One region of the Lentibacillus juripiscarius genome, then DNA from elsewhere that is predicted to be linked to it. Evidence: riboswitches for the same ligand, from Rfam matches in the RefSeq annotation. Region 1 holds a riboswitch; the other holds the start of a gene.

Evidence for each region. Region 1 has a riboswitch for S-adenosylmethionine ahead of metK (methionine adenosyltransferase). Riboswitches for the same ligand answer to the same signal wherever they lie in the genome.
Region 2: it holds a riboswitch for S-adenosylmethionine, as region 1 does, so the genes downstream of both, ACFSUO_RS11055 (methionine ABC transporter ATP-binding protein) here and metK (methionine adenosyltransferase) in region 1, are expected to answer to the same signal.

Annotation. Positions count from the first base shown of each region.
Region 1 covers NZ_JBHUNA010000013.1:56,700-61,281, forward strand. Annotated here, with positions in the region: gene pckA (phosphoenolpyruvate carboxykinase (ATP)) at 140-1,729, opposite strand; SAM riboswitch class I at 1,936-2,043, shown strand; gene metK (methionine adenosyltransferase) at 2,202-3,401, shown strand; gene asnB (asparagine synthase (glutamine-hydrolyzing)) at 3,549-4,582, shown strand, end outside.
Region 2 covers NZ_JBHUNA010000022.1:57,158-61,739, forward strand. Annotated here, with positions in the region: gene ACFSUO_RS11030 (acyl-CoA dehydrogenase family protein) at 1-970, shown strand, start outside; gene ACFSUO_RS11035 (arsenate reductase family protein) at 1,208-1,570, shown strand; gene gcvH (glycine cleavage system protein GcvH) at 1,642-2,025, shown strand; gene ACFSUO_RS11045 (toprim domain-containing protein) at 2,171-2,527, shown strand; gene ACFSUO_RS11050 (thioredoxin family protein) at 2,529-2,855, shown strand; SAM riboswitch class I at 2,923-3,033, shown strand; gene ACFSUO_RS11055 (methionine ABC transporter ATP-binding protein) at 3,129-4,160, shown strand; gene ACFSUO_RS11060 (methionine ABC transporter permease) at 4,150-4,582, shown strand, end outside.

The sequences.
Region 1 (4,582 bases):
CCTGTCACGCCCCGAATTTTGTCGATTTACCAGCCAATAAAAAAACCGGTCTCCATTGTGGGACCGGTCTGCAGTATGAAACTGCATCTATTTTTCCTTCATATATGAAATCCTTTTGGGATGAGGAAACAAATTACTATTAGTTACCCTTGTAACTCGGGCCTGCACTGCGAATCGTTTCACTTGCCTGTGTGAACTTCTTGAAATTCTCGTGGAACTTCATTGCCAGTTCACGTGCTTCCTGTTTATAGGCTTCTTTGTCGTCCCAAGTGTTCATCGGGACAAGCAGATCGTCTGGCACACCCGCCACATGCATTGGTATTTCCAGACCGAAAATAGGATCTTTTACTGTTTCAATTGCGTTCAGTTCGCCTTCCAATGCCGCGTGCACCATTGCTCTTGTGTAGGAGAGCTTGATGCGTTCGCCGGTACCATAGGAGCCACCAGTCCAGCCGGTGTTGACAAGAAAGACATTTGCATTATGCTGATCGACTTTTTCACCAAGCAATTCGGCGTATGTGGACGGTGCCAATGGCAAGAATGGAGAACCGAAACAGGCGGAAAAAGTCGCTTGCGGCTTGGTAACGCCTCGTTCAGTGCCGGCCAGTTTGCTCGTATAGCCGCTTAGGAAGTGATACATTGCTTGTTCCTTGGTCAATCTGCTAATTGGCGGCAATGTTCCGGATGCATCTGCTGTCAGAAAGATGATCGTATTCGGATGACCGGCAACACTTGGTGACACAATGTTATCAATGTTTTCCAGCGGATATGCCGCCCGTGTATTTTCGGTTAGTGATGTGTCATCGTAATCAGGATCGCGTGTCTCATCATTAAGGACGACGTTTTCCAATACGCAACCAAACCGGATAGCATTGAAAATCTGTGGTTCTTTTTTCTCTGACAAATTAATGCATTTCGCATAGCAACCACCTTCGATATTAAACACGCCATTCGGGCTCCAGCCATGCTCATCATCGCCAATCAGACGCCGGTACGGATCAGCAGAAAGGGTCGTCTTACCTGTTCCAGACAGTCCGAAAAACAGGGCCACATCCCCCTCGCGTCCGACGTTGGCTGAACAGTGCATCGATAATACATCACGTTTTGGCAGCATGTAGTTCATGACAGAAAAGATGGATTTTTTAATTTCTCCCGCATATTCTGTTCCGCCAATCAGCACAATTCGTTTGTCGAACGAAATCAGAATAAACGTTTCAGAGCTAGTGCCGTCAACTTCCGGGTCTGCCTTGAACGTCGGGGCAGATATCACGGTAAATTCCGGCTGATGCTCTGCTAATTCGTTTTCGGTTGGCGTGATGAACAGCTGACGAGCAAACAGATTATGCCATGCATATTCATTAATCACCTGGATAGGAAGCCGGAAATTTTCGTCTGCTCCAGCAAATCCTTGAAAATGGAACAATTCATTTCTATCATGTAAATAGGCCGTCACTTTTTCCAGCAGATGATCAAAGGTGGCCTCATCGATAGACTGGTTGACATCCCCCCAGTCAACATCTTCACTAGTACCGTCACGAACAATATATTTATCTTTCGGGGATCGCCCTGTATACTCACCTGTATGGGCACTGACAGCTCCCGTTGCACTTAGAACGCCTTCAGAGCGTGACAAAACTTTTTCGACCAGCCGCGGTACAGTCAGGTTTGACTGCAAATGAGGGTGTGTCAGTAAATCCCTGGTCAGCAATGTATCTTCTTTTGTTTTCATTTGTGATACCTACCTTTTACACATATTATTTAAACAAAAAACGTTTGATCACCTGAATCTGCTTATTAGTATAACACATTTGAAAAATTAGTCCACACTAATCTTGGAATTATTTATATGAAATTTTTATGTCAATGTTCCTCCCAAGTGCGAAATAAGTTGACATCGGAAAAGGAATTCGATACGATAAAATTCGAGCGGATACTCTCTTATTCAGAGCTGGTGGAGGGACAGACCCAATGAAGCCCGGCAACCGTCACGATGCGTGAAAAGGTGCTAATCTGAAGCAAGGATAAGTCCTTGAACAATAAGAGCGAAAGGCCTCATTCCTTTCCTCATGATGCAGGAAAGGTTTTTTTGTTTGTAAATGATAAGTGCGTGTTTAAAAGGAGAATAAACCAGACTTTTTAAACAGCCTCTATAACTGAAAAGATGGAGTTCCGTACCACAATCCAAGGGAGGACATGGCCATATGGCTATTAAACGTCGATTATTCACATCTGAATCGGTGACAGAAGGCCACCCGGATAAAATTTGTGATCAGATATCAGATGCCATATTAGATGAAATACTAAAAAAAGACCCCAATGCCCGGGTTGCATGTGAGACAACTGTTACTACAGGGCTCGTGTTGGTTTCCGGAGAAATTACAACGACAACGTACGTGGATATTCCTGCGCTTGTACGTCAGACGATCAAGGATATTGGCTATACACGGGCTAAATTTGGCTTTGATGCAGAAACATGTGCAGTACTCACAGCCATCGATGAGCAGTCACCGGATATTGCCGATGGCGTTGACAATGCACTGGAAGCTCGTCAGGGGAAAATGAGTGACGAGGAAATTGCCGCAATTGGTGCAGGAGACCAAGGTCTGATGTTTGGCTATGCCTGTGATGAGACAGAGGAATTAATGCCTTTGCCGATTTCATTGGCGCACAAGCTGGCAAAACGACTGGCAGATGTACGTGAGGAGAACATACTGGAATATTTGCGTCCTGACGGAAAAACCCAGGTAACTGTTGAATATGGTGAAGATGGTGAGCCAATTAGGATTGATACGATTGTTATTTCAACTCAGCATCATCAGGATGCTGCAGTAGAACAGATTGAATCGGATATGATTGAACATGTCATCCGACCAGTCGTGCCGGCCCATTTGCTGGATGAGGAGACCAATTATATTATTAACCCTACAGGACGCTTTGTTATTGGTGGTCCGCAGGGGGATGCAGGTCTAACCGGAAGAAAGATAATCGTTGACACTTATGGCGGCTATGCACGTCATGGCGGTGGAGCTTTCAGTGGAAAAGACTCGACGAAAGTGGACCGTTCAGCAGCGTATGCGGCACGATATGTTGCTAAAAACATTGTAGCTGCCGACCTGGCAAAAGCCTGCGAGGTGCAGCTGGCCTACGCAATTGGTGTGGCAGAACCAGTATCAATCTCGGTGAATACATTTGGTACTGGTGCTGTGGACGAAGATACCCTTGCAGATGCAATCCGGAAAGTATTTGATCTTCGTCCGGCAGGGATTATCCGTATGCTGGATTTGCGGAAGCCAATTTTTAAAAACACGGCTGCGTATGGCCATTTTGGTCGGACGGATGTTCTGTTTCCATGGGAAAAAACAGACAAAGTGGATGAACTCGGAGCACTGGTAAAAAACTGATGATAGATACGGGAAAGGTGCAGAAAATTGTCTGCATCTTTTTTGTGTACAAAACACCTGTAATTTCAACATATTTTTAATCGTTATAATTGCTTTTAATGTGGTATAATCTGAAGGATGCAACATGATGAAAGTGAGGCAAACAAAATGTGCGGTTTTATTGGAATACTACGCGGCAGACCCGCTGCACCAGATGAAGAACAGAAAACAGCTTTTAAACAGCAGAATAACCTTATGACACATAGAGGACCGGATGATGAAGGGTATTATCATGACGCATATGTATCATTCGGATTCAGACGCTTAAGCATTATCGACATTGATAGTGGTCAGCAGCCGTTGAGCTGTGATAGTGAAACAATTTGGCTTCTGTTCAATGGGGAAATTTATAATTATGTTGAATTGCGGGATGAGCTGGCCGCAGAAGGATACCAATTTGAAACAGAATCAGACACGGAGGTTATCGCCGCGTTATTTAAAAAATACAGGGAAAAGGCATTTGAGCATTTGCGCGGCATGTTTTCCATTCTTCTTTGGGACAAGGAACAGGAAACACTGTACGGTGCACGCGATCCATTCGGTATTAAGCCGCTGTTTTACCGGGAAACAGATGAAGGAACAGCTTTCGCATCTGAAAAGAAAAGTATCTCCCTTATGATGGAAAATGAAGCGGTTAATACGGAAGCGCTGCAGCATTACTTAAGCTTTCAATTCGTCCCGGAACCAATGACGATGACAACTGGAATTCAAAAAGTGGAACCAGGTCATTACTTTGTACAAAAACCGGGCGAAAAGATCACTTTCCACCGTTATTGGCATGCGGAATTTCACCCTGTATTGATGGACAAGCAGGATTGGATTAAACGAATCCGGGATGTCATGTTTGATTCGGTCAACATGCATATGCGCAGTGATGTACCAGTTGGATCGTTTCTGTCCGGTGGCATTGATTCCACGATTATTGTAGCTTTGGCAAAAGAGTTCAATCCGGATATTAAGACATTTTCGGTCGGCTTTGAACGGGAAGGTTATTCCGAAATTGATGTTGCAAAAGAAACGGCTGAGAAACTCGGTGTGGAAAATATAGCGTACCGCATTACACCCGAAGAATATGTGGAAAAACTTCCGAAGATTATGTGGCATATGGATGATCCATTGGCAGATCCAGCCTGTGTACCACT
Region 2 (4,582 bases), on a different contig from region 1:
CGGTGTAGGCGGATCCAAACGCGGAATCGAAGTCGCAACTAAGTATGTGAATGAACGGAAACAATTCAATACACCTATATCTTCCTTTGCACTGACAAAAGAAAAACTGGCCACGATGGCAGCACGAACCTATGCGAACGAAAGCGCCGTATACCGCACTGTCGGACTGTTTGAACAGCGGCTGGGTTCACTGACGGAAGAACAGCTCCAGGATGGCCGGGAAGTGGCAAAAGCGATCGCCGAATATCAGATTGAATGTTCCATGAATAAATTCGCTGCAACGGAATGCCTCGACTATGTTGCGGATGAAGCTGTTCAGTTGCATGGTGGCTATGGGTTCATGGAGGAGTATGAAGTAGCTAGAATGTACCGTGACTCACGGATTAACCGGATATTTGAGGGGACTAATGAAATCAATCGGCTGCTCGTGCCTGGAACGCTGATGAAAAAAGCGTTGAAAGGGGAATTGCCGCTTCTTGACAAAGCCCAGCAGCTGCAGGAAGAGCTCATGATGCTGATGCCGGAAGAACCTGGTGACGCCCCGCTCGAACAGGAGAAATATTTGCTGCAAAGTGCTAAGAAAATGGTGCTGCTCGGTGCCGGACTCGCTGCTCAGAAATATATGCAAAAACTCGAAAACGAACAGGAGATTCTCGTCAATCTGGCAGATATGGTCAATGAAGTGTACAACATGGAATCAGCCATTCTTCGGACGGAAAAAGCAATCGGTAAAGACGGCGTGGAAAAACACAAGCAAAAGCTTCTTTATACACAAGTATACGTCCAGGAAGCATTCAACCGGATGGAAGCCGATGCGAAAGAAACGTTAATTGCTGCCGAATCAGGCGATACGCTGCGCATGATGCTGTCATCATTGCGAAAACTGACCCGCCACACACCAATTGATGTCATTTCCAAAAAACGGGCCATTGCAGAAACGATTATTGAAGAAGAACAATATGTCGTCTAATTGAAAAAGTTGCAAAATGCCTCGCTTACTTGTGGGGCATTTTTGCTTGTTTATATTGGATTTGGCTGAAGTTGTCACAAATTCGGCTGAAGTTCACAATTAAAATCCCGAAGTTCACAATCAACATCCCGATGTTCACAGGGGAATCTCCGAAATTTCAAAGTTCAGCTCGCCCATCCGCTAGTTTCTTTGCTATAATGAACTTGACCAACAATGAAAAGTAAAGGGGGGAAGCACATGGCATTAACGTTTTATTGGTATCCTAAGTGTGGCACCTGTCAGAAAGCAAAAAAGTGGCTCGATAACCACGACATTGCCTATACGGACGTACATATTGTGGACGCACCACCAACTAAAGAACAGCTGCTTGATTTCATTGCTAAAAGTGGTCTGCCGGCAAAGAAATTTTTCAACACAAGCGGCAAAAAGTACCGTGAACAGAATATTAAAGACAAAATAAAGGATGCAAGTACTGAAGAAATGGCAGAATTGCTTGCTTCGGATGGCATGCTTATCAAACGGCCGATTATCACGGACGGGGAGAAGGTAACAGTTGGTTTCAAAGAAGAGACCTTTAATGAATATTGGCTGGAAAAATAAGATTGAATACTAGAAAAATAGGCATGAACCTAGTATGCTGAAAATGATATTATGTTGATGGAGGGATTTGCATGAACCTGCCGAAAGACCTGCTATACACAGAGGAGCATGAATGGATTAAGAAAGAAGACGGAAAAGTACGCATCGGGATAACTGATTTTGCCCAGGATGAGCTTGGAGATATTGTTTTTGTTGAGCTGCCTGAGGAAGGTGAAGAAATTGAAGCCGATGAGCCATTTGGCAGTGTTGAATCCGTCAAGACGGTTTCTGAGCTGTACGCTCCGATTGCCGGAAAAATAGTCGAAATTAACGAGGAACTGGAAGACAGCCCGGAATTTGTCAATGAATCGCCATATGATAAAGCATGGATGATTGTTGTGGAACCGGCTAATGAAGCGGATCTTGATAACCTATTGTCTGCTGAGCAATATGAAGCAGCGGTTAAAGAAGATTAATTTTCCTCGTGAAAACGTATGACTGGCTTGCCTAAGGTAGTGCAAGTCAGTTTTTTTGTACAATTAAAAATGACGCTGGAAATCATAGGATATGCTTAATTGGACATAAGAATAAGAAATGTTCTCTTTAAGGAGTGCAACGCGAATGACACATAGCAGCGAAAAAGTTATTATAGTGGAAGGATTAACAGATAAGCTGCAAATCAAAAAAGTGCTTACCGATGAGGATACCGAAATTATATGCACACATGGGACACTGGGTGTTGAAAAAATGGATGAACTGCTTGACAAGCACGATTTGGACAACCGGGATGTTTATATACTGGTTGATGAGGATGATTCAGGCAGCAAAATCCGCCGGCAGCTAACCCATGAACTTCCACATGCCCGGCATATCCATATTGAAAGTGAATTTCGGGAGGTGGCGGCTACACCTGTCCACATGCTGGCAGAAGCACTTGTAGGCGCTGAGATTGCAGTTAATCCGATATTTTTGGCTTAGGGTGATTCGATTGCAGCAGATACAAGAAAACGACCTGGAAAAAGATCATTACATTTTATATATTTATACCCCATTTTGTGGCACATGTGCGCTGGCCAGAACCATGCTGGACAAAATTGAGTCTGTTCATCAGGAAAATATTTTCTATGAAATGAATGCGTCACTACATCCTCAATACATGCAGGACTATCAAATTGAAAGTGTACCGTGTTTACTGTTTAAAGACAACGGAGAGATAAAAGAAAAAGTCTATGCATTTCATTCCATACCGAACATCTACAGCTATTTGATGAAATATAAACCAGAATTATTTGCAAATGACGGTTGATTTGTATTGACAGCGTCGGGTGGAACTGCTAATATTTTTATTATTGATTCTAAATTAAATAAGCATACTCTTATCATGAGCGGTGGAGGGGCTGGCCCTATGAAACCGCGGCAACCTCAAATGCATTTTGTTTGAAAGGTGCCAATTCCTGCAAAGTAGCTGCTTTGGCAGATAAGAGAACGAAATGATTGTAGTTGTGTATACGTCTTTCTGTTCTCTTGCAGAAAGGCGTTTTTATTTTAAATTTGAACAGTAAAGGGGGATCTGATCTAGTTGATTTCGATAAAGGGTTTGAGCAAAACATTTACAACAACGAATAACCAGATTAAAGCTGTCGATGATTTAACCCTTGATATAAATGAAGGCGGCATCTTTGGAGTGATTGGGTATAGCGGGGCTGGAAAAAGTACGTTTGTAAGGCTTTTGAACCGTCTGGAAGAACCGACCGGAGGGGAAATCGTCATCGATGAACAGGAGATAACAGCTTTAAATTCCAGTCAGCTTCGAATGACTCGCCAGGATATTGGGATGATTTTCCAGCATTTTAATTTGTTATGGTCACGGACGGTCAAGGAGAATATTGCTTTTCCGCTGGAGATAGCGGGTGTCCCTAAGCGTGAACGTGAGGATCGTGTCCAGGAACTGATTGAGCTCGTCGGACTGGCAGGACGGGAACATGCTTACCCGTCACAGCTGAGTGGCGGGCAAAAGCAGCGTGTCGGAATTGCCAGAGCGCTTGCCAACAGACCGAAAGTGCTCTTGTGTGATGAGGCAACATCCGCACTTGATCCGGAGACGACGAACGCCATTCTGGATCTGCTTGTGGATATTAACGAAAGGCTGGGCTTAACCATCATTTTGATTACGCATGAGATGCATGTCATCAAGAAGATCTGTAAACAGGTTGCTGTTATGGAAAATGGAAAAGTTGTGGAACAGGGTGATGTGCTGGATGTATTTCTGCGGCCTCAGCAGCAAGTCACCAAGAAATTCGTTGAACAAGTTATGGGGTCCAATGAAGAAGATGATGATATAGAAAAACTGTTCAGCGCCAGTAGCACCGGCAGGCTTCTCAGATTACATTTTGTTGGTGAAACGGCGAATCAGCCGCTTATTAGTAAACTGGCAAAGCTGTTCTCCATTGATATCAATATTTTACAGGGGAAAATTACACAAATGCAGCATGACGCATATGGAACTCTGTTCGTACAAATGGATGGCGAACCGGATGAAATGGACCGGGCAGTGCAGTATTTAGCGGATGAAACCTCTGTGGAAGTGGAGGTGATTCGGAATGTGGAATGAATTGTTTCCGAATATTGAATTACAGGAGCTTTGGACAGCGACTTATGAAACATTCTATATGACGATTCTTTCACTTGTCGGTACGTTTGTTTTTGGAATCATGCTGGGGCTGTTCCTTTATCTGACAATGAAAGGCGGTATATGGCAAAGCAAAGTACTGAATCTTTTGGTGGCGTCTGTAGTAAACGTGTTCCGGGCGATTCCGTTCATCATTTTAATCTTGCTGCTTTTCCCATTTACTGATTTTCTAATCGGTACCATTCGCGGTCCGAACGCAGCACTGCCCGCACTGATTATCGGATCGGCACCATTTTATGGAAGACTCGTTGAAATTGCCCTAAAGGAAGTGGACAAAGGGGTTGTGGAAGCAGCGAAAGCGATGGGTGCTAAAACGCGAACGATTATTTTCCGTGTGCTGCTGC